One region of the Pseudomonas sp. B2M1-30 genome, then DNA from elsewhere that is predicted to be linked to it. Evidence: predicted binding sites of a transcription regulator. Region 1 holds the regulator's gene; each other region holds the start of a gene.
The links. Region 1 encodes FliA, which starts transcription of late flagellar genes. Its sites were predicted from a motif close to CTAAAGTTTNNNNNNNNNNNGCCGNTAA; they were not measured.

Region 1 (7,679 bases):
GTGACCGCCTTCAAGGAAGTTGCCGCCGATGATGGCGACGAACGCCATGATGATCCCGATAAGGCTTAGAACATCCATCAGATGCACGCCTCGACCAGATGCTTGCCGATATCGTCCAGGCCGTACACCGCGTCGGCGAGGTCAGCTTTGACGATCGCCATCGGCATGCCGTAGATCACGCAACTGGCTTCGTCCTGCGCCCACACCGAACTGCCGCCCTGCTTGAGCAGACGCGCGCCTTCACGGCCGTCGGCGCCCATGCCGGTCAGCACCACCGCCAGAACTTTGTCGCCGTAGGATTTCGCGGCGGAGCCGAAGGTGATGTCTACGCACGGCTTATAGTTCAGACGTTCGTCGCCCGGGAGGATTTTCACCGCGCCACGGCCGTCGATCATCATCTGCTTGCCACCCGGCGCCAGCAGCGCCATGCCCGGACGCAGGATGTCGCCATCCTCGGCTTCCTTGACGCTGATGCGGCACAGCTTGTCCAGACGCTCGGCGAACGCCTTGGTGAACGCTGCCGGCATGTGCTGGATCAGCACGATCGGCGCCGGGAAGTTGGCCGGCAACTGGGTCAGGACCCGTTGCAGGGCTACCGGGCCGCCGGTCGATGTACCGATCGCCACCAGTTTGTAGGACTTGCGCTTGGGGGCCGGCGACGAAGCGCTGGCCGCCGGAGTGCGGGTCGGTGCATGGACAGGGGCTGGCGCCGGACGGGCCGGAGCGCTGCTGCCATGGCTGGCGAAACTCGACGACGCAGGTGCAGGCGCGGGTGTCGGCGCAGGCGCAGCAGCCGGCGCCGGTGCGCTGTAGGCACTGAAACGACGGTTACTGCGCGAGATGCTGTGAACCTTCTCGCACAGCAACTGCTTGACCTTCTCCGGGTTGCGGGAGATGTCTTCGAAATTCTTCGGCAGGAAATCCACCGCGCCGGCATCCAGCGCATCCAGGGTCACCCGGGCGCCTTCGTGGGTCAGCGAGGAGAACATCAACACCGGGGTCGGGCAGCGCTGCATGATATGCCGCACGGCCGTGATGCCGTCCATCATCGGCATCTCGTAGTCCATGGTGATCACGTCCGGCTTGAGGGCCAGGGCCTGATCGATCGCCTCTTTACCGTTGGTCGCCGTACCGACGACCTGGATGCTCGGATCCGCTGAAAGAATTTCCGAGACGCGGCGGCGGAAAAAACCCGAATCGTCCACCACCAGGACTTTGACTGCCATAAACACTCCATTAGGTGCGGCGAGACGTTGTCGCCCCGCCGCCCCGGATTCAAATACGCCGTGCGGCGTAACGCTTGAGCATGCTCGGAACATCGAGAATCAGTGCAATGCGGCCGTCACCGGTGATGGTGGCGCCGGACATGCCCGGAGTTCCCTGGAGCATCTTGCCCAACGGCTTGATGACCACTTCTTCCTGGCCGACCAGTTGATCGACGACGAAGCCGATCCGCTGGGTGCCCACCGAAAGGATCACCACATGGCCCTCGCGCTGCTCTTCGTGAGCGGCGGAGCTGACCAGCCAGCGCTTGAGGTAGAACAATGGCAGCGCCTTGTCCCGCACGATCACCACTTCCTGGCCATCCACCACGTTGGTGGTCGACAGGTCGAGGTGGAAGATTTCGTTGACGTTCACCAGCGGGAACGCGAACGCCTGGTTGCCGAGCATCACCATCAGGGTCGGCATGATCGCCAGGGTCAGCGGCACCTTGATGACGATCTTCGAACCCTGGCCCTTGGTCGAGTAGATGTTGATCGAACCGTTGAGCTGGGAAATCTTGGTCTTCACCACGTCCATGCCGACGCCACGGCCGGACACGTCGGAAATCTCGGTCTTGGTCGAGAAGCCCGGGGCGAAGATCAGGTTGTAGCATTCGGTGTCGCTCAGGCGATCGGCCGCATCCTTGTCCATCACACCGCGTTTTACCGCGATCGAACGCAGGACGTTCGGGTCCATGCCCTTGCCGTCATCGGAAATCGACAGCAGGATGTGGTCGCCTTCCTGTTCGGCGGCCAGCACCACCTTGCCGCCACGGGCCTTGCCCGAGGCTTCGCGTTCTTCCGGCGACTCGATACCGTGGTCGACCGCGTTGCGCACCAAGTGGACCAGCGGGTCGGCCAGTGCTTCGACGAGGTTCTTGTCGAGGTCGGTCTCTTCACCCACCAGTTCCAGGTTGATCTCTTTCTTGAGCTGACGCGCCAGGTCGCGAACCAGACGCGGGAAGCGCCCGAAGACCTTCTTGATCGGCTGCATCCGGGTCTTCATCACCGCGGTCTGCAAGTCGGCCGTGACCACGTCGAGGTTCGACACGGCCTTGGACATGGCTTCGTCGCCGCTGTTGAGGCCCAGGCGCACCAGACGGTTACGCACCAGTACCAGTTCGCCGACCATGTTCATGATTTCGTCGAGACGCGCGGTGTCGACCCGCACGGTGGTCTCGGCTTCACTGGCCGGTTTTTCCGGTGGCGGCGAAGCCGGCGCACGGGCAGGTGCCGGTGCGGCAGCGGCGGCCGGTTTTGGCGCTTCGGCTTTTGGCTCGGCGGCTTTCGCGGCCGGCTTCGGCGCAGCGGCCGGAGTCTTGGCGGCAGGTGCGGCGGCAGCAGGCGTGGCGACGGCCGAAGTGCTGCCGGCGGAAACTGGCGCACCGCTAGCGACGTCCGTGAACTTGCCTTTGCCGTGCAGCTGGTCGAGCAGCGATTCGAATTCGTGATCGGTGATCAGATCGCTGCCCGCAGCGGCCGCAGCCGGAGCGGCAGGCGCCGGGGCCGAAGCAATGGCCGACTCCAGCGCTTCGACGGCGAAGTTGCCTTTGCCGTGCAACTGATCGAGCAGGGCTTCGAACTCATCGTCGGTAATGTCGGAGCTGTCGCCCGCTGCCGGCGCCGCAGGAGCGGCCGCCGCCGGGGCCACCGCATCAGCGGCGAACTGACCCTTGCCGTGAAGCTGGTCGAGCAGCGACTCGAACTCGGCATCGGTGATTTCATCGCTGGCCGCTTCATCGGCGCTCTGCACCGGCGCAGCCACGGCCGCCGGAGCCTCGGCTTCAGCCTTGACGGCGCTCAGCGAGTCCAGCAACTGTTCGAATTCGTTATCGGTGATGTCGCCCGAGGCTGCGTCTTCAACGACCAGTTCCTCGATCATCTCGGCCACCGGCGAGGCCACGGCTTCATCAGCCGATTGCGGCTCGGCCAGACGCGACAGCGCCGCCAGCAGTTCCGGTGTTGCAGCGGTGATCGGGCTGCGATCGCGAACTTCGCCGAACATGCTGTTCACCGAGTCCAGCGCTTCGAGTACCACGTCCATCAGTTCTGCATCTACGCGACGCTCACCCTTGCGCAGGATGTCGAACACGTTTTCGGCGATGTGACAGCACTCCACCAGCTCGTTGAGCTGAAGGAAGCCGGCGCCCCCTTTTACAGTGTGGAAACCGCGAAAAATTGCGTTGAGCAGATCCGCGTCATCCGGACGGCTTTCCAGCTCGACCAGTTGCTCGGACAGTTGCTCAAGAATCTCGCCGGCCTCAACCAGGAAATCCTGAAGGATCTCTTCATCGGCGCCGAAGCTCATTAATGGGGTGCTCCTACAGGTCTAAAAACCCAAAAAAACTCAAAATCCAAGGCTGGATAGCAAATCGTCCACATCGTCCTGACCGGACACAACGTCTTCTCGTTTATCGGCATGAATCTGCGGACCTTCACCCTGCGAGAGATGTTTTTGTGGATCTTTTTCAGCAAGCATCGCCGCACGGTCATGTTCGATGCCCGCGAAGCGGTCCACCTGACTGGCCATGAGGACGAGTTTGAGCAGGTTGCTTTCGACTTCGGTGACCAACTGGGTCACACGCTTGATCACCTGACCGGTGAGGTCCTGGTAATCCTGGGCCAGCAGAATGTCGTTCAGGTTGGCCGATACGGCGCGGTTGTCCGCGCTGCTGCGTGCCAGAAAACCGTCGACCCGGCGAGCCAGTTCACGGAACTCTTCGGCACCGACTTCGCGGCGCATGAAACGCCCCCAGTCGGCACTCAACGCCTGGGCTTCGTCAGCCAGGCCATTGACCACCGGCGTGGCGCTCTCCACCAGATCCATGGTGCGGTTGGCGGCGTTCTCGGTCAGCTTGACCACATAGCCCAGGCGTTCGGTCGCATCAGTGATCTGCGACACTTCCTCGGCTTGCGGCATGTGCGGATCGATCTGGAAATTGACGATCGCGCTGTGCAGTTCACGCGTGAGCTTGCCCACTTCCTGGTACAGGCCACGGTCGCGGGTCTGATTGAGCTCATGGATCAGTTGCACGGCTTCGCCGAACTTGCCTTTTTCAAGGCTTTCGACCAGTTCGACCGCGTGTTTTTTCAGAGTCGACTCGAAGTCGCCCTGTGAAGATTCGTTATGCTCCATAGCTCCCCCGGGGCGCGTACATCAGCCGATGCGTTCGAAAATCTTCTCGATCTTTTCTTTCAGTGCCTGAGCTGTGAAAGGTTTGACCACGTAGCCGTTAACGCCGGCCTGGGCCGCTTCGATGATCTGTTCGCGCTTGGCTTCAGCGGTCACCATCAGCACCGGCAGGTGCTTGAGCTTTTCATCGGCGCGCACGTGACGCAGCAGGTCGATGCCGGTCATGCCGGGCATGTTCCAGTCAGTCACCAGAAAGTCGATGCTGCCGCTGTTGAGCACCGGAATGGCGGTGGTGCCATCGTCCGCTTCAACGGTGTTGGTGAACCCCAGATCACGCAGCAGGTTCTTGATGATCCGCCGCATCGTCGAGAAATCGTCAACGATGAGGATTTTCATGTCTTTGTTCAATTCGACCTCCAAGCAGTCTTAAACGCGCCCAGCACCTGGACGCGCCATTTCAATCAATCCGGCAAAGCACTCAAAGACTGTCTGGAGCACAACAGATCGAGACCGGTGCCGTTCACCACCGCACCAGCCTCGTTCGCAGCGTCCCCACACCGCCCTCAGCGCGCTCGCCACTCCCCCAAACGCCCCCGCAAACGGGCCGCGCACTGGCTGTGTAACTGGCTGACCCGCGATTCACTGACGCCCAGGACTTCACCGATTTCCTTGAGGTTCAGCTCTTCGTCGTAGTACAGCGCCAACACCAGTCGCTCACGCTCCGGCAAATTGGCAATCGCGTCCGCCAGCGCGGCCTGGAATCGCTCGTCTTCCAGATCGCGCGACGGCTCCAGATGAGCACTGGCGCCATCCTCGTGCAGACCTTCGTGTTCGCCGTCCTGCAACAGGTCGTCGAAACTGAACAGCCGGCTGCCCAAGGTGTCATTCAAAATCCCGTAGTAATCGTCGAGACTCAATTGGAGTTCGGCCGCAACCTCGTGATCTTTAGCGTCACGGCCGGTTTTAGCTTCAATTGCGCGAATCGCGTCGCTGACCATACGGGTGTTGCGGTGAACCGAGCGTGGCGCCCAGTCCCCCTTGCGCACTTCATCGAGCATCGCGCCACGGATCCGGATGCCCGCGTACGTTTCGAAACTGGCGCCCTTGCTGGCGTCGTATTTGGTCGAGACTTCGAGCAGGCCGATCATCCCGGCCTGGATCAAGTCCTCGACCTGCACACTGGCCGGCAATCGCGCCAGCAAGTGGTAGGCAATGCGTTTGACCAGTGGCGCGTAACGCTCGATCAGCTCGTACTGCGCGTCACGTGCCGACTTCTTGTAGTAGTTCATACCGCTGGCGGTCATAGCACTGGCCCTGCCGTTTGCTGCACGAGGCGCTCGACGAAAAATTCGAGGTGCCCACGCGGGTTGGCGGGCAGCGGCCAGGTGTCGACCTTCTGGGCGATGGCCTTGAACGCCAGCGCGCACTTGGAACGCGGGAAGGCTTCATAGACCGCACGCTGTTTCTGCACCGCCTTGCGCACGCTTTCGTCGTAAGGCACCGCGCCCACGTATTGTAGGGCGACGTCAAGGAAGCGATCAGTGACCTTGGTCAACTTGGCGAACAGATTGCGCCCTTCCTGCGGGCTCTGCGCCATGTTGGCGAGGACGCGGAAGCGGTTCATGCCGTAGTCGCGGTTGAGCAGTTTGATCAGCGCGTAGGCGTCGGTGATGGACGTCGGTTCGTCGCAGACCACCAGCAGCACTTCCTGGGCGGCGCGGACAAAACTGACCACCGAGTCACCGATACCCGCAGCGGTGTCGATCACCAGCACGTCGAGGTTGTCACCGATATCGCTGAAGGCCTGGATCAGACCGGCATGCTGCGCCGGGCTCAGGTGAACCATGCTCTGGGTGCCGGAAGCGGCCGGCACGATGCGGATCCCGCCCGGCCCCTGCAACAGCACGTCGCGCAGCTCGCAGCGGCCTTCGATCACGTCGGCCAGTGTGCGTTTTGGCGTAAGCCCCAGCAGAACGTCGACGTTCGCCAGCCCCAGATCGGCGTCCAGCAGCATGACCCGACGGCCAAGCTCTGCCAGCGCCAGAGACAAGTTCACTGACACGTTAGTCTTGCCGACGCCACCTTTGCCGCCGGTCACCGCGATCACCTGTACGGGATGCATGCTGCCCATGTTATTTCTTTACCTTGTCTTGCATAGACGGAGGCCACATTACTGGCTGCGCGTTCACAACCGGAACAATGCGTGGCAAGCCATCGATGTAGGTACAAAAACTGTTCATTACCTCAGCCAACCTGCTTGGTCGGGCTGTGGTAGATATCAGCGAACATGTCAGCCATGGCTTCTTCGCTGGGTTCTTCCTGCATTTGCACGCTGACGGCGCGGCTGACCAGTTGATGACGGCGCGGCAGATGCAGATCATCCGGAATGCGCGGGCCATCGGTCAGGTAGGCGACCGGCAGTTCATGGCTGATCGCCAGGCTCAACACCTCGCCCAGACTGGCCGTTTCATCCAGTTTAGTCAGGATGCACCCGGCGAGCCCGCAACGCTTGTAACTGTGATAAGCGGCGGTTAGAACCTGTTTCTGGCTGGTGGTTGCCAGCACCAGATAATTTTTCGAGCGGATGCCGCGACCGGCCAGGCTTTCCAGTTGCATGCGCAGGGCCGGGTCGCTGGCCTGCAGGCCGGCGGTGTCGATCAGCACCACGCGCTTGCGCAGCAGCGGATCCAGCGCCTGCACCAGGGACTGGCCCGGGTCGACGTGGGTCACCGACACATTGAGGATCCGCCCCAGCGTCTTCAACTGCTCCTGGGCACCGATGCGGAAGCTGTCCATGCTCACCAGCGCAATGTTCTGCGCGCCGTACTTGAGCACGTAGCGAGCGGCCAGCTTGGCCAGCGTGGTGGTCTTGCCCATGCCGGCCGGGCCGACCATGGCAATCACCCCGCCGTCTTCCAGCGGCTCGACTTCCGGAACAGAGATCATCCGCGCCAAGTGCGCGAGCAACATGCGCCAGGCCTGACGCGGCTCTTCGATATCGCTGATCATCGCCAGCAGATCACGGGACAGCGGGCCGGACAGGCCGATCCGTTGCAGGCGACGGTAAAGATTGGCCTGGGCCGGACGGCTGCCTTGCAGCTGGTTCCAGGCCAGGGTGCCGAGCTGCACTTCCATCAGTTCGCGCAGGCTGTTGAGTTCGAACCGCATCGAGTCCAGCGCACGCGGATCGACACCGGCAGCGGCCGGGGCAGGCGCCACCGGGGCCGGGCGATTCGGCGCGGCGTAGGTCGGCTCGGTCAGCGGTTCGGCAGCGGTCAGCGGCA
Region 2 (7,679 bases), on a different contig from region 1:
CGCTGTTTACCGGTGCCTACGTGGCGGAAATCATCCGCTCCGGCGTGCAGTCGATTGCCCGTGGACAAAACGAAGCTGCGCGTTCGCTGGGCCTCAGCGCCGGTCAGTCGATGCGCCATGTGGTGCTGCCGCAAGCCTTCAAACGCGTGCTGCCGCCGCTGGCCGGGCAGTTCATCAGTCTGGTCAAGGACACCTCGCTGGTGTCGGTGATCGCGATTACCGAGCTGCTGAAAAGCGGCCGAGAAGTGATCACCACCTCGTTCTCGCCGTTCGAGATCCTGTTCTGCGTGGCCGGCCTGTACCTGTTGATCAACCTGCCGCTGTCGAAAATCGCCAGTCGGCTTGAGCGGAGGCTCGCGCAAAGTGATTGAAGTCCGCGATCTGGTAAAAGTCTTCGACACCCGTGGCCAGGTGGTGCGCGCGGTGGATAACGTCAGCACCCAAGTCGCCAAGGGCGAAGTGCTGGTTGTGATCGGTCCGTCCGGTTCCGGCAAGTCGACCTTCCTGCGTTGCCTCAACGGCCTGGAAGCATTCGATTCGGGTTCGGTGAGCATCGACGGTCTGCAACTGGCCGATCCGAAAACCGACATCAATGCGTACCGCCGCGAAGTCGGCATGGTGTTCCAGCATTTCAATCTGTTCCCGCACATGACCGTGCTGGAAAACCTCTGCCTGGCGCAGAAAGTCGTGCGCAAGCGTGGCCAGAAGGAAAGCGAGGCCAAGGCCCTGGCGCTGCTGGAAAAGGTCGGCATCGCGCAGAAGGCCCGTGAATACCCGTCGCGCCTGTCCGGCGGTCAGCAGCAGCGTGTGGCAATTGCCCGGGCACTGGCGATGGATCCGAAAGTGATGCTGTTCGACGAGCCGACTTCGGCCCTCGATCCGGAAATGGTCGGTGAAGTGCTGGACGTGATGAAGAACCTGGCCGTGGAAGGCATGACCATGGTCTGCGTGACCCACGAAATGGGTTTTGCCCGTGAAGTGGCGGATCGCGTGCTGTTCTTCGATCACGGCAAACTGCTGGAAGACGCCTCGCCAGCGGAATTCTTCGATGCGCCGAAGGATCCGCGGGCCCAGGCTTTCCTGCGTCAGGTTCTCTAAGCGTAGGGCAAAAAAAATCGCAGCCATTGGCTGCGATTTTTTTGTTTGCGCGGTTTAAACCTTGAAGCGGCCTACCAGCGTTTGCAGGTGAGTGCCCAGGCGCGCCAGCTCGACGCTGGAGGCGGCCGTCTCTTCACTCGCCGCCGACGTCTGGTCCGAGACATCCCGCACGTTCAGCACGCTGCGGTTGATCTCTTCGGCCACGGCACTCTGCTGCTCGGCGGCCGCTGCGATCTGCTGGTTCATCGCCTGAATCGCCGACACGGTGCGCGTGATGTTTTCCAGCGAACCACCGGCACGGCGGGTCAGCTCCACGCTGCTCTGGGTCAACGTGCGGCTGTTGTCCATGATCGTTGCCACTTGCTGAGTACCGTTCTGCAGGCCGACGATCAGCTCTTCGATTTCTTCGGTGGACTTCTGGGTGCGTTGCGCAAGGCTGCGCACTTCGTCAGCAACCACCGCGAAACCACGTCCGGCTTCACCGGCACGGGCCGCTTCGATGGCAGCGTTGAGGGCCAGCAGGTTGGTTTGCTGGGCCACGGACTTGATCACGTCGAGCACGCTGCCGATCTTGTCGCTTTCGCGCTTGAGTTCGCCCATGGCTTCGGTGGAGTGGCCGACTTCAGTGGCCAGGCGCTCGATCTGGGTGATGGCTTCGCCGACCACTTTGTCGCCTTCGCGGGCCTGTTGGTCAGCCGCGACGGCTGCCTCCGAAGCTTCCTCGGCGTTGCGCGCGACTTCCTGCACGGTGGCGGCCATTTCGTTCATGGCGGTGGCGACCTGATCGGTCTCGACCTTCTGATTGTTCACTCCGGCGCTGGTCTGTTCGGTCACTGCCGACAGTTCCTCGGCAGCGCTGGCGATCTGGGTGACGCCGTCGCTGATGCCACCGATCAGTTCGCGCAGACCCTGGGTCATGCTCTGCATCGAGCGTTGCAACTGACCGAGTTCGTCGCGGCGCTGGGAAATCAGGTTGTGGGTCAGGTCGCCGGCGGCCACGCGCTCGGCGACTTTGAGAGTCTGATTCAGCGGAATGATGATCTGCCGGGTGATCGCCCAGGCCGCCAGCATGCCGAATGCCAGGGCCAGCAGGGTGGCGATCAGCAGCAGGTTTTTCGCGTGAGCGGCGTCGGTGTCGCGCACGATGGTCTGGGAGTCGGTGAGCTTCTTGCTGATGTCGATCAGGGTGTCACCCTGAATCGACATGCGCGCCAGGGCCTTGGCATTGTTGACCTGGGAGTCGCGGAACTGGCTGACCGCTGCGCGATAGGCCTTGAGGGAGTCGGTGGCCTGTTGCAGGTTGGCGATGTGCTGCTCCGGCAGCTTGCCAGGCAGGGTCTCAAGGTTTTTCAGGGCGTTGTCGATGGCATCGAGGGCCGGTTGCTCGGCTTCGGCCTTGGCGCTGTAGGTGTAGCCGCGTACCTGGAAGCGCGCCTGCTGGATCAGTTTGCTCAGGTCGATCACCGCGTTGAACTGGCTGACGCTGTCGCCCTGGAGCATGGATTTCTCGACTTCGGCAACACGGGCCACGGCGTTGTCGGCGGTGGCGCCGAGTTTGCTGCGGGCGTCTTCGCGCAGGGCGGTGGCCTGGGTCATGTCGGCGAACGCGCGCTTGTACTCGGCGACGGCCGCCAGTTGCTGGTCGATCATCGCGACGTCGGACGGTTGTTCGATCAGGCCGCGAGCGGTCTGCAAACCGCTGTCGAGCTTGCCCAGCAGGTCGTTGACCGCGCCGGGGCCTTGTTCGCCGCGCCGCGCTTCATAGTCCAGGCGCGCCAGGCGCAGGTCCTTGGTCAGCTCGTTGAGGCTGGAGATGAAGCCGAGTTTGTCACCACGGCTGATGATGCCGCTCATGCCGGTCCAGCCAGTGAAGGTGATCAGCAGTGTCAGCAACAGCACCAGGCCGAAACCGATTCCCAGCTTGCGTTTGACGCTGACGTTTCCAAGATTCTCGGCTAACCAACGGTACATGCGACGACTCCCCTCGGACCACTAAATTGGACTTATGGGGACTGTATCGGCTGAGTGATGGCAATCTGTAACGCAATTCGTCCGGCCATCACCGGACAAAGAGCGGGGGCGTCAGAACAGGCGGGCGAGCAGGGCGGTGACGGCGGTTTCGACCCGCAGAATGCGTTCGCCCAGTTGCACCGGTTGCAGGCCGGCCTTGGCCAGCAGGTCGATTTCGTAGGGAATCCAGCCGCCCTCGGGGCCGATGGCCAGGGTCACCGGCTCGCTCAGGGCGCGAGGGCAGGGTGGATGATTGCCGGGATGGCCGACCAGGCCGAGGGTGCCGTCGGTGATGGCCGGCAGCCGGTCTTCAACGAAGGGCTTGAAGCGCTTCTCGATGATGATTTCCGGCAACACCGTGTCCCGGGCCTGTTCGAGGCCAAGGATCAGTTGTTCGCGGATCGCTTCCGGCTCCAGGAACGGCGTCTGCCAGAAGCTCTTCTCGACGCGGTAGCTGTTGACCAGCACCACCTTCGGCACGCCCATGGTCGCCACGGTCTGGAACACCCGGCGCAGCATCTTCGGTCGTGGCAGGGCCAGCACCAGGGTCAGCGGCAGCTTGGCCGGTGGCGGCTGATTGAGGGACACGCGCAGTTCAGCCTCCCCAGCCTCCAGTCGCAACACTTCGGCCGAGCCCATCAGCCCGTCGATGCGCCCGACCCGCAGGCTATCACCGACTTCCGAGCGGTGGACTTCCTGCATGTGGGTCAGGCGCCGGTCACGCAGCACGACGCGGTCGGCCGCGATGAAATCGGCTTCTTCGAGCAGCAGCAGGTTCATGGCTGGGTCGCTGGCGGCTGGTCGTTGTGATCGTCGACGGTTTCGTCCGGGCGCTCGCGTTTGCTGACCAAGCTGCCGAACAGGATGCCGACTTCAAACAGCATCCACATCGGCACGGCCAACAGGGTCTGGGAGAAGATGTCCGGCGGGGTCAGGATCATACCGACCACGAAGCAGCCGATGATCACGTACGGGCGGATCTTCTTCAGGTATTTGACGTCGACCACGCCGATCCACACCAGCAGCACCACGGCCACCGGGATCTCGAACGCCACGCCGAAGGCGAAGAACAGCGTCATGACGAAATCGAGGTAACTGGTGATGTCGGTCATCATTTCCACGCCGGCCGGGGTGGCCGAAGCGAAGAACTTGAAGATCAGCGGGAACACGAAGAAATACGCGAACGCCATGCCGGTGTAGAACAGCAGAATGCTGGAAATCAGCAGCGGCACCGCGACGCGCTTCTCGTGCTTGTACAGGCCGGGGGCGATGAAGCCCCAGATCTGATGCAGGATCACCGGGATCGCGAGGAACAGCGAGACCATCATCGTCAGCTTCAGCGGCGTCAGGAACGGCGACGACACGTCGGTGGCGATCATCGTCGCGCCGGCCGGCAGGTACTGGCGCAGCGGCGTCGAGACGAAGGTGTAGATCTGCTGGGTGAACGCGAACAGCCCGGCGAAGATGATGAAGATCGCCGCGACGCAACGCAGCAGGCGGGTGCGCAACTCGGTGAGGTGCGAAACCAGCGGCATGTGCTGGTCGTTTTCGGGGAGGCTAGGGCCTGTCATCGGTCATTTCCTGTGTCGCGCCGAGCCCGTATTTGCGCAGGGCAAGGCGCGAGGCGCGTAATTTGGCGTTTCAAATAAGCAACGAGTAACGCAGCCCTGCGCAAATACGGGCCGGCCCTTCGGGTTGTGCCTGAAAGCGGGCCTGGCTGCGTTGTAGTCCTTGGAAAGGTAAAACACATTCCCTGCGGACTACGCCTTGCCTGGCCCGCTTTCAGGCGACAACGCGACACAGGAAATGACCGATGACAGGCCCTTGTCATGGGGCTCGCGGCGGCAAAGTGGAGTCGTGAGGCGCTGGTGTAGTCGGCGCGGCGGTTGGAGCTACGTGTTCAACCGAGTTTTCTGCAACGGCGGGCACAGGCTCGGTTGGCACTGCAACGGAAGCAGGTGCAGTGGTTGCGGCTGACGGATGAATCGTCTGCTCACCCACATGCTCAACCGGTGTCGGCTCCTGCTGAACCGGTGGCGTGAAGATCTTCCGCGCCTCCTGCTCCAGCGACAGAATGTGCTCGTTGTGCAGTTGCCGACGAATTTCGTCGGCGCCGATTTCACGTTCAACTTCCTGTTTGATCGCGTTGAAGCTGCGCTTCAGGCGCCCGACCCACAGGCCGGCGGTGCGCGCAGCGCCCGGCAGACGCTCGGGACCCAGCACCAGCAGGGCGACGAGGCCGACCAGCAGCAGTTCAGAGAAGCTGATACCAAACATTAGTCAGTGCTCACACGTCTTTGCGGATCGGCTCTTCGACTTTCTGCGCCTGCACGTCGATGGTGTGCGGCGGGTTGGCCTGAGCGGTGGCTTGCGGCTGAACCGGTGGCACCGGCTGCGCAGGCGTTACGGTCGGATCGGCCGGCTTCTCGTCGTCGTTCATGGCCTTGCGAAAGCCCTTGATCGACTCACCGACGTCGGTGCCGAGGTTTTTCAGTTTCTTGGTGCCGAACACCAGCACCACGACAACCAGAATGACGATCCAGTGTTTCCAGTCAAAAATGCCCATGTTGCTGTTCCTCTCTAAAAGTTGTTCAGGCGGACGGACGCGAGGCTTTCTCGACGTGTCCGGACAGGCCGAAGCGACGATCCAGCTCGTCGAGTACCGCCTGCGGATGCTGACCCAGTTGGGCGAGCATGACCATGCTGTGGAACCACAGGTCGGCGGTCTCGTAGATCACGTCGCTGCAATCGCCGCTGACGGCGGCGTCCTTGGCGGCAATGATGGTTTCGACCGACTCTTCGCCGACTTTCTCCAGAATCTTGTTCAGACCCTTGTGGTACAGGCTGGCGACATACGAGCTGTCGGCGGCTGCGCCTTTGCGCTCTTCAAGCACCTGAGCGAGGCGGGTCAGGGTGTCACTCATGTTTGTGTCCTGCGGAATAAATGGCGTGCGGGTCTTTGAGTACCGGGTCGACCGTTTTCCAGTCGCCGTTTTCGAAGACGCGGTAGAAGCAGCTTTGACGGCCGGTATGGCAGGCGATGCCGCCGATCTGTTCGACCATCAGGATGATCACGTCGGCGTCACAGTCCAGACGCATTTCATGCAGAGTCTGCACATGACCGGACTCCTCTCCCTTGCGCCACAGCTTGCCACGGGAACGTGACCAGTAGATGGCACGGTTCTCCGCTGCGGTAAGCGCCAGGGCTTCGCGGTTCATCCAGGCCATCATCAGCACGCGTCCGGTCTTGTGATCCTGGGCAATCGCCGGCACCAGGCCATCAGCGTCCCACTTGATCTCGTCCAGCCAGTTTTTCATCTTCGACTCCGACAGCGAACCCCACACTCGAATGGTCGGGCTCAGGCGTTGAAACAGTGTGCCAGCCGATCGCGGAACTGGCTATCGGCGAACGACCAGATACAAGCCGACTGCCACCATGATTCCCGCGGGCCAATGCCCCAGTTCATGCAGCGGGCCACCGGCGGCGAGGATCGTGCCGCCGGCCAGGTGCGCGCTGCCGAGCAGGCGCAGGAACCAGTCGTCCTTGCGTTTTTTCCACGGCGGCGGAGGGTCGCTGGCGTGGGGCTGGGACATGCGTTCGAGCAGATCGCGGGCCATGTTCGACAGGTGCGGAATCTGCTCCAGCTGGCTCTGCACGTTGCCGATCAAGGCTTTCGGGCTGACGCGCTCGCGCATCCAGCGTTCGAGGAACGGCTGCGCGGTGTTCCACAGATCCAGCTCCGGGTACAGCTGGCGACCGAGGCCTTCGATGTTCAGCAAGGTCTTCTGCAACAGCACCAGTTGCGGCTGCACTTCCATGTTGAAGCGGCGGGCGGTCTGGAACAGGCGCATCAGCACCTGGCCAAATGAAATATCTTTTAACGGTTTTTCGAAGATCGGTTCGCACACGGTACGGATCGCCGCTTCGAACTCGTTGAGCTTGGTTTCCGCCGGCACCCAGCCCGAATCGATGTGCAATTGCGCCACGCGGCGGTAGTCACGCTTGAAGAAGGCGAACAGGTTGCGCGCCAGGTAGTCCTGGTCTTCCGGGGTCAGGCTGCCGACGATGCCGCAGTCGATCGCGATGTACTGCGGGCTCCACGGATTGACGGTGCTGACGAAGATGTTGCCCGGGTGCATGTCGGCGTGGAAGAAGCTGTCGCGGAACACTTGAGTGAAGAAGATCTCCACGCCGCGTTCGGCGAGCATTTTCATGTCGGTGCGCTGGTCGGCGAGGGTCGCCAGATCCGTGACCTGAATCCCGTAGATGCGCTCCATCACCAGCACTTTTGGCCGGCACCAGTCCCAATAGATTTGCGGTACGTAGAGCAGCGGCGAACCGTCGAAGTTGCGTTTCAGCTGGCTGGCGTTGGCCGCCTCGCGCAGCAGGTCGAGCTCGTCGTAGATGGTTTTTTCGTAGTCGCTGACCACGTCGACCGGATGCAGCAGGCGCGCGTCGGCAGACACCTTTTCGGCGGCGCGGGCGAGGATGAACAGCCAGGCCAGATCCTGGGCAATCACCGGTTTGAGGCCCGGGCGGATCACCTTGACCACCACTTCTTCACCGGTTT
Region 3 (7,679 bases), on a different contig from region 1:
CCGATGAAGGTCACGGTGAGATCTGCACGAACCGAATCCCCCAGCACACGGCCGGTATCGGCGCACAACCCGGAAGGAATATCGACCGCCACCACCGGCAGGCCACTGGCATTGATCGCCGCGATGGCCGAGGCGTAAGGCTCACGTACCTCGCCGTTCAATCCGATGCCCAGCAGCGCGTCGAGGACAACACCGCGCAGTTCGCTCGCGGCACTCCAGGCCGTCACCACGACGTTTTCGCTCACGGCCTCGGCGTGAGCCCGCGCGGCATCGCCCTGCAAACGCTGCGGATCGCCGACAGCCAGGACTCGCACACGCCAACCGGCGCGCTGCGCCAGCGCGGCCACCCGATAACCGTCACCGGCATTGTTGCCATGCCCGGCCAGCACCGTCAGCTCGCTCGCCGCCGGCCATTTGCGCACCAGCGCGCGCCAAGTCGCATAGGCCGCTCGCTGCATCAATTCGAAGCCCGGCGTGCCGGCGGCGATCAGCCGTGCATCGAGTGCTCGCACCTGCGCGGCGCGGTACAGCGCGTCGGGTAATTCATCTTTAGTGTGCGGCATGCGTCTTCGGGCTCCGATGTCTGGCAGAATTATACGCACCTCAGCTCCGGTTTCTCTCGCCTCATGTCCGCCATCACCACAGACCTCCCCGCCCTCGCCCAATCCATCAAGGACTGGGGCCGCGAGCTGGGCTTTCAGCAAGTCGGCATCAGCGGTCTGGACCTGGCCGAGCATGAACAGCACCTGCAACGCTGGCTCGAGGCCGGCTACCACGGCGAAATGGACTACATGGGCGCCCACGGCAGCAAACGCTCGCACCCCGAGGAACTGGTGCCCGGCACGCTGCGGGTGGTTTCCCTGCGCATGGACTACCTGCCTGGCGACACGCAAATGGCGCAAATGCTGGCGAAACCGGAGAAAGCCTACATCTCGCGTTATGCCTTGGGCCGCGATTACCACAAATTGATCCGTAAACGCGTGCAACAACTGGCAGATAAAATTCAGGCACACATCGGCCCGTTCGGTTTTCGCGCCTTCGTCGACAGTGCCCCGGTGCTGGAAAAGGCCATTGCCGAACAGGCCGGCCTGGGCTGGATCGGCAAAAACACCCTGGTTCTGAACCGCAAGGCCGGCAGTTATTTTTTCCTCAGCGAACTGTTTGTCGACCTGGCGCTGCCGGTGGACGAACCGCACAGCACCGAACATTGCGGCCGCTGCACTGCGTGCCTCGACATCTGCCCGACCAACGCCTTCGTCGGCCCGTATGTGCTGGACGCCCGTCGCTGCATTTCCTACCTGACCATCGAACTGAAGAACGCCATCCCCGAAGACCTGCGACCGCTGATCGGCAATCGGGTGTTCGGCTGCGACGACTGCCAGATCGTCTGCCCGTGGAACCGTTTCGCCCGGCCATCCGGGGAAAGCGACTTCAAGCCACGACACAACCTCGACAACGCCGAACTGGCCGAACTGTTCCTGTGGGATGAGGATAAATTCCTCAGCAGCACCGAAGGCTCACCGCTGCGCCGCGCCGGTTACGAACGCTGGCTGCGCAATCTGGCAGTGGGACTGGGCAATGCGCCGTCGAGCATTCCGGTACTGGAAGCGCTCAAGGCACGCCGGGACTATCCGTCGGAACTGGTGCGCGAGCATGTCGAGTGGGCGCTGAAACGCCACGGACTCGCGTAAACCGCATCAATGCTCGTCGTTATAAACGAACTTGGGCATTTCCCAATGGAACCGAATCGCCAGCAGCCGCAGCAGGAACCCGCCGAACAGGGTGATCAGGATCGCCTGCTCACTCGGCACATTCAGATACAGGCACAGCATGTAGCACCAGGCGGCGGCGAACGAGACGCTGGCGTAGAGTTCACGGCGGAAAATCAGCGGGATGTCGTTGCAGAAGATGTCGCGCAGGATGCCGCCGAAAACCCCGGTAATCACCCCGCTGACCGAGGCCACCAGCATGCCATGGCCCATTTCCAGAGCGGTCATGCAGCCGATCAGGGTGAACGCCACCAGGCCGACCGCGTCGAGCACCAGAAACAGCGAACGCAGGTGCCGCATCCAGCGCGCGGTGAACACCGTGATCATCGCGGCGGCGGAGGTCAGCACCAGGTATTCCGGGTGTTTGACCCAGGTCAGCGGGTAGTGCCCGAGCAACATGTCGCGCACCGAACCGCCGCCCAGTGCCGTGACGCAGGCGATCAGCACCACGCCGAACCAGTCCATGCCGCGCCGTCCCGCAGACAGGGCGCCGGTCATGGCTTCGGCGGTAATGGCGATCAGGTAGAGCATCAGCAACATGGTGGCGATCCAGGCAGGAAGGCGCGCAGTCTAGCCATTTCAACGTCGCACCAGAAGGGGGCGTCGAGGAATGTTGTCTGGCGTTGAGTCTTCAGGAACCGGGCGCTCCATTCGCGGGCAAGCCCGCTCCCACAAAAGCCGCGCGACCTTGTGGGAGCGCCGGAACTTACTCAGGCCTTGATGAAGTGCTGGCGGTAGTGCTGCAGCTCGGCGATGGATTCGCGGATGTCGTCCAGCGCCAGGTGGGTGCTGCCCTTCTTGAAGCTGTCGCGCACGTCCGGCGCCCAGCGTGCGGCCAGTTCCTTGAGCGTGGAGACGTCGAGGTTGCGGTAGTGGAAGTAGCTTTCCAGCGCCTTCATGTGGGTATAAAGGAAGCGCCGATCCTGGCAGATGCTGTTGCCGCAGATCGGCGACTTGCCCTTCGGCACCCATTGTTCGAGGAAGGCGATGGTCTGGGCTTCGGCTTCAGCCATGCTGATGCGGCTGTCGCGCACACGCTGGGTCAGGCCCGAGTTGCCGTGGGTGCGGGTGTTCCACTCGTCCATGCGGGCGAGGACTTCGTCGCTGTGGTGGATGGCGATCACCGGGCCTTCGGCCAGGGTGTTGAGGTCACTGTCGGTGACGATGGTGGCCATCTCGATGATGACGTCGTTTTCCGGATCCAGACCGGTCATTTCCAGGTCGATCCAGATCAGATTCTGCGGGTTTTGCATATTTCGACTCCTAGGCAATGCTGCGCAGTTTAGCCTAGGCCGGTGGCCGGGCGTGCTAAACTCGCCGCCGTTTTACCTAATCGCTGCATTCTTTTATTACGGAACACCCATGGCCAAACGCCAACTCAATCGCCGCCAGAACTGGCGCATCGAAAAGATTCAGGGCGAGCGCGCCGCCCGCGCCGCCAAACGCGAGTCCTCGGCTGTCGAGGCGCTCGAGGGTGGCGACCTTGGCCCGGAACAACACGGCCTGGTGATCGCTCACTTCGGTGTGCAGGTCGAAGTCGAGGCCGTTGACGGCGATCAGGCCGGCCAGGTGTTCCGCTGCCACTTGCGCGCCAACCTGCCTGCACTGGTGACCGGCGATCGCGTGGTATGGCGCGCCGGCAACCAGGGCATCGGGGTGATCGTCGCGCAACTGCCGCGCACCACCGAACTGTGCCGCCCGGACAGCCGTGGCCAGCTCAAGCCGGTGGCCGCCAACGTCGACATGATCGTCATTGTCTTCGCCCCGCTGCCCGAGCCCCACGCCAACCTGATCGACCGCTATCTGGTGGCGGCCGAGCACGCCGGCATTCGCCCGTTGCTGCTGCTGAACAAATTCGACCTGATCGACGAGCAGAACGCCCCGGCGCTGAATGCGCTGCTGGCGGTCTACCGCACCCTGGGTTATCCGGTGCTGGAAGTATCCGCCCATCACGGCAATGGCATGGAGCTGTTGCAGAAGCAGCTCGACGGACGCATCAGCGTGTTCGTCGGCCAGTCCGGGGTTGGCAAGTCATCGTTGGTCAACAGCCTGCTGCCGGATGTCGAAACCCGTGTCGGGCCGCTGTCGGAATGGTCCGGCCAGGGCACGCACACGACCACCACCGCGCGGCTGTTCCACTTCCCCGGTGGCGGTGAGCTGATCGACTCCCCGGGCATCCGTGAATTCGGCCTCGGCCATGTCAGCCGTGCCGATGTGGAAGCCGGTTTCATCGAGTTCAACGACCTGCTCGGCACCTGCCGCTTCCGTGACTGCAAGCATGATCGTGAACCGGGCTGTGCATTGCTCAAGGCATTGGAAGATGGCCGGGTGCAGCAACAGCGGATGAACAGCTACCGCTCGATCATTGCCAGCCTGCCTGAGAACGGTTACTGAGCGGAATCAAAAGCAAAGTCCCCCTCACCACCGAGTCCCCTGCCATACCTTCCGCCCACAAAAAAACCGACATCGCTGTCGGTTTTTTTGTGCCTCACGGCTTCGGCGCTGGAGCCGGCGCAGTGGCTGGCGGAGCGGCCGGTGCAGGCGGTGCAGACGCCGCACTTCCCGGTTCGGCCGGCTTCGGCAGCGGGTCGTCGAACAGGTTCAGCCGCTCGCGCAACTCGTGCGGGGCCACCGGTTGCTGGTCGGTCGGCAGCGCGTTCGGATCGACCGGAGCCGCCGCGCCACCGTTCTGACTGTCAGCCGCCGGCTTGTCCGGGTCAGCACCTTGCGAACCTTCGATGGCCGCCTGGGCCTTCTTGGTCAGCACCACGATGTCGATGCGGCGGTTGACCGGGTTGAACGGGTTTTCCTTGTCGAACAGCGCCGACGAGGCGTAACCCACCACCCGCGCCACTTGCGAGTCCGGATAGCTGCCGGCCACCAGCGCACGACGGGCCGCGTTGGCACGGTTGGCCGAGAGCTCCCAGTTGCCGAAATCGCCGTTGCCAACGTAAGGCTTGGCATCGGTGTGACCGCTGATGCTGATCTTGTTCGGCACTGCCTTGATGGTGTCAGCCATGGCCAGCAGGATGTCTTCGAAGTACGGTTTCAGACGCGCGGAACCCGAGTCGAACATCGGCCGGTTCTCGGCGTCCATGATCTGGATGCGCAAACCGTTCGGAGTGATCTCGAACAGGATCTGATCCTTGAACTTCTGCAGTTGCGGATTCTCTTCGACCTTGTTCTGCAGTTCTTGCAGCAGCAGTTCCAGACGCTCTTTCTCGACCTGCTCGGCCATGCCTTCAACCTGCTCGGTGTCGACCGTGACCTTGTCCGGCTGCGGCTGGGACTTCACTTCCGGGTTGAGGGTGTTTTCCGGGGCCAGGGTCGGCGTACCGCCCAGGTCGATGATGTATGGCGTGCCGCTCTCGGAGAAGCCGACCGGATCCTTGAAGTAACCGGCGATGGCGATCTTCTGCTCCGGGGTGGCGGTGGACAGCAGCCACAGCACCAGGAAGAACGCCATCATCGCCGTGGCGAAGTCGGCGAAGGCGATTTTCCACGCCCCGCCGTGATGCCCGCCACCGTAGCGCTTGACGCGCTTGATGATTATCGGCTGGTTATTTTCCATGACTTAGCGACCGCGAACCGCTTGTTCCAGCTCGGCGAAGCTAGGACGGTGAGCCGGGTACAGAACCTTGCGGCCGAACTCGACGGCCAGCGACGGCGGCATGCCGGAAGCCGAAGCCACCAGCGAGGCCTTGATGGCTTCGTAGACGTTGAGTTCTTCCTTGGCGTCGTGGGCCAGGGAGTGCGCCAGCGGGCCGAAGAAGCCGTAGGCGGCGAGAATACCGAAGAATGTACCGACCAGTGCCGCACCCACGTGCAGACCGATGGACTTCTGGTCGCCTTCACCCAGCGACGCCATGGTCACCACGATCCCCAGTACTGCCGCGACGATACCGAAACCCGGCATGGCGTCGGCAATGCCGTTGACCGCGTGGGATGGATGCTCGAGGTCTTCCTTGAGGCTGAACAGTTCCATGTCGAACAGGCCTTCGAGCTCGTGGGGAGCCATGTTGCCGGAAGACATGATGCGCAGGTAATCGCAGATGAACGCGGTCATGCGCTCGTCCTTCAACACCGCCGGGTACTTGGCGAAGATCGGGCTCGCGGCGGCGTCTTCGATGTCGCCTTCGATGGCCATCATGCCTTCGCGGCGGCTCTTGTTGAGGATCTCGTAGATCAGGCCGAGCACTTCAAGATAGAAGGTGTGGCTAAAGCGCGAACTGAACATGCCCAGGGACTTCTTGAGCACGTGCATCGTCATGTAGCCGGGGTTGGCCTGGAGGAATGCGCCGAGGGCCGCACCACCGATGATCATCACCTCGAAAGGCTGGATCAGGGCGGCAATCTTGCCGTGGGAGAGCACGTATCCGCCGAGCACGCTCGCGAATACGACGATGATGCCGATAATTTTAGCCATAGATAGAAGGTACTTACTTAAGTCGGGTTCAAGGTCATATTCGGAAGTTAAAAAATCTCTTCTTCTACTTATCGGCAAAACTGCGCCAGACTATAGGCAGTTCAGGCGAAAAGCCAATTTAGCCCGTGCCGGGCGCGTCTACAGCTGATGAAGATCCCGTCCAGACATGGCTAATGAAACGAACGTTCCACACGCGAAACCGACCACGCTCGATGGCTGGGTGAAACTGCTCGATAGCGTCCGCCTGCCAGTTCCCCAAGAAGCCCATGACCGCGTTTGCCGGGCGATCCGCGACAACCGCAGCTCGCTGCGCGACATCGCCGAACTGATGCAGGACAGCCCGGCCCTGGCGCTGAGCATCATCCGCGAAGCCAACCGCCACACCCACGGCAGCATGGCCGCCCCGGCGGAAAACCTCGAAATCGCGATCAACCGCCTCGGCCTCGCCCGCACTGAAGAATTGCTTGCACGCCTGCCTGCCGAACCCGGCGCGCAGATCCCGTTGCCCCTGCGCCAGTTGCAGATGATCAGCCAGCACGCCACGCAACAGGCCAACGGCTTTTTCGCCGGGCGCCTGGCGCGACTGTGGCAGGACATCCATTGGGGCAGCCTGCTGTTTCTGGCGCCGTTATGGCCGCTGGCGCTGACCTTCCCGAAGCTGCTCGAAGAGTGGGAACTGCGGGTGATCCACAAGGGCGAATCCGCTCGCGAGGTAGAAAAACAGCTGTTCGGCGTACGCCTGCTGAAAATCGGCGAAGCGCTGGTTGAGGCCTGGCGCCTGCCGATCTGGGTGCAGCAGGGTTATCGGCTGCTGCTCACCGAGCAACGGGAACTGGTCAAGGTCCTGCGCATCGCCCGCGACAGCGAACATCCGCTGCGCCAGCAGAATCGCCTGGATGACGATCCGACCCTGCGCCGCTGGCTCAATCAGCCGGCCAATACCGTGCTGCTGGCGAACGGTCTGGCGCTCTCGGCGCAACAGGCCTGGGACAGTCCGCACAGCGAGCGCTGGCAATACCTGACCAGCCTTTACCTGCAAATTTCGATGGACGAAGTCCAGCAACAGCTGCACCAGCAGGCGGCCAACAGCGCGCGCCTGCATGGCATGCCCGATCTGTGGCACCCGGCGATTTCCTTGCTGTGGCCCTGGGGCACCCGCCGTCTGCCCGCCGGGATGCTGCCTGCCGCCGCGCCGACGGCCGAGGATCTCGCCAAGTGGCGCCAGCAATGCGCCGAACTGCTGGCGACGCCAAGCCGCTTCACCAATGCCATGCACCTGACCATCGCCGCCCGCGACGCCCTGGCCGCCAGTGGCATGCGCCGGGTGATGATCCTGATGGCCGACCGCACCCACGCCAACCTGCGCGTCCACCAAATTGCCGGATTGCCGAAAGAGGCAGCCGCGCTGAACTTCGTCGTCAGCCAGAGCAGCGTGCTGCAACGGCTGCTCGCGCAACAGGCGCAGGTGCGGATCACCCCGGACA

Region 2: N8H74_RS08270 (methyl-accepting chemotaxis protein) is a predicted target of FliA. The motif match lies at 3,113-3,140, and genes of this name have one in related genera.
Region 3: motA (flagellar motor stator protein MotA) is a predicted target of FliA. The motif match lies at 6,264-6,291, and genes of this name have one in related genera.

What each region holds. Positions count from the first base shown of each region.
Region 1 covers NZ_JAOEJT010000011.1:100,925-108,603, reverse strand. The annotation lists gene N8H74_RS20695 (flagellar motor protein) at 1-78, opposite strand, end outside; gene N8H74_RS20690 (chemotaxis response regulator protein-glutamate methylesterase) at 78-1,226, opposite strand; gene N8H74_RS20685 (chemotaxis protein CheA) at 1,276-3,570, opposite strand; gene N8H74_RS20680 (protein phosphatase CheZ) at 3,610-4,398, opposite strand; gene N8H74_RS20675 (chemotaxis response regulator CheY) at 4,420-4,791, opposite strand; gene fliA (RNA polymerase sigma factor FliA) at 4,959-5,699, opposite strand; gene fleN (flagellar synthesis regulator FleN) at 5,696-6,526, opposite strand; gene flhF (flagellar biosynthesis protein FlhF) at 6,640-7,679, opposite strand, start outside.
Region 2 covers NZ_JAOEJT010000003.1:367,847-375,525, reverse strand. The annotation lists gene N8H74_RS08280 (amino acid ABC transporter permease) at 1-371, shown strand, start outside; gene N8H74_RS08275 (amino acid ABC transporter ATP-binding protein) at 364-1,098, shown strand; gene N8H74_RS08270 (methyl-accepting chemotaxis protein) at 1,153-3,069, opposite strand; gene N8H74_RS08265 (16S rRNA (uracil(1498)-N(3))-methyltransferase) at 3,181-3,888, opposite strand; gene tatC (twin-arginine translocase subunit TatC) at 3,885-4,679, opposite strand; gene tatB (Sec-independent protein translocase protein TatB) at 4,936-5,385, opposite strand; gene N8H74_RS08250 (twin-arginine translocase TatA/TatE family subunit) at 5,396-5,674, opposite strand; gene N8H74_RS08245 (phosphoribosyl-ATP diphosphatase) at 5,700-6,032, opposite strand; gene hisI (phosphoribosyl-AMP cyclohydrolase) at 6,025-6,426, opposite strand; gene ubiB (ubiquinone biosynthesis regulatory protein kinase UbiB) at 6,508-7,679, opposite strand, start outside.
Region 3 covers NZ_JAOEJT010000003.1:195,986-203,664, forward strand. The annotation lists gene N8H74_RS07545 (NAD(P)H-hydrate dehydratase) at 1-563, opposite strand, end outside; gene queG (tRNA epoxyqueuosine(34) reductase QueG) at 627-1,691, shown strand; gene N8H74_RS07555 (trimeric intracellular cation channel family protein) at 1,698-2,309, opposite strand; gene orn (oligoribonuclease) at 2,480-3,022, opposite strand; gene rsgA (small ribosomal subunit biogenesis GTPase RsgA) at 3,132-4,163, shown strand; gene motB (flagellar motor protein MotB) at 4,258-5,340, opposite strand; gene motA (flagellar motor stator protein MotA) at 5,344-6,195, opposite strand; gene N8H74_RS07580 (HDOD domain-containing protein) at 6,362-7,679, shown strand, end outside.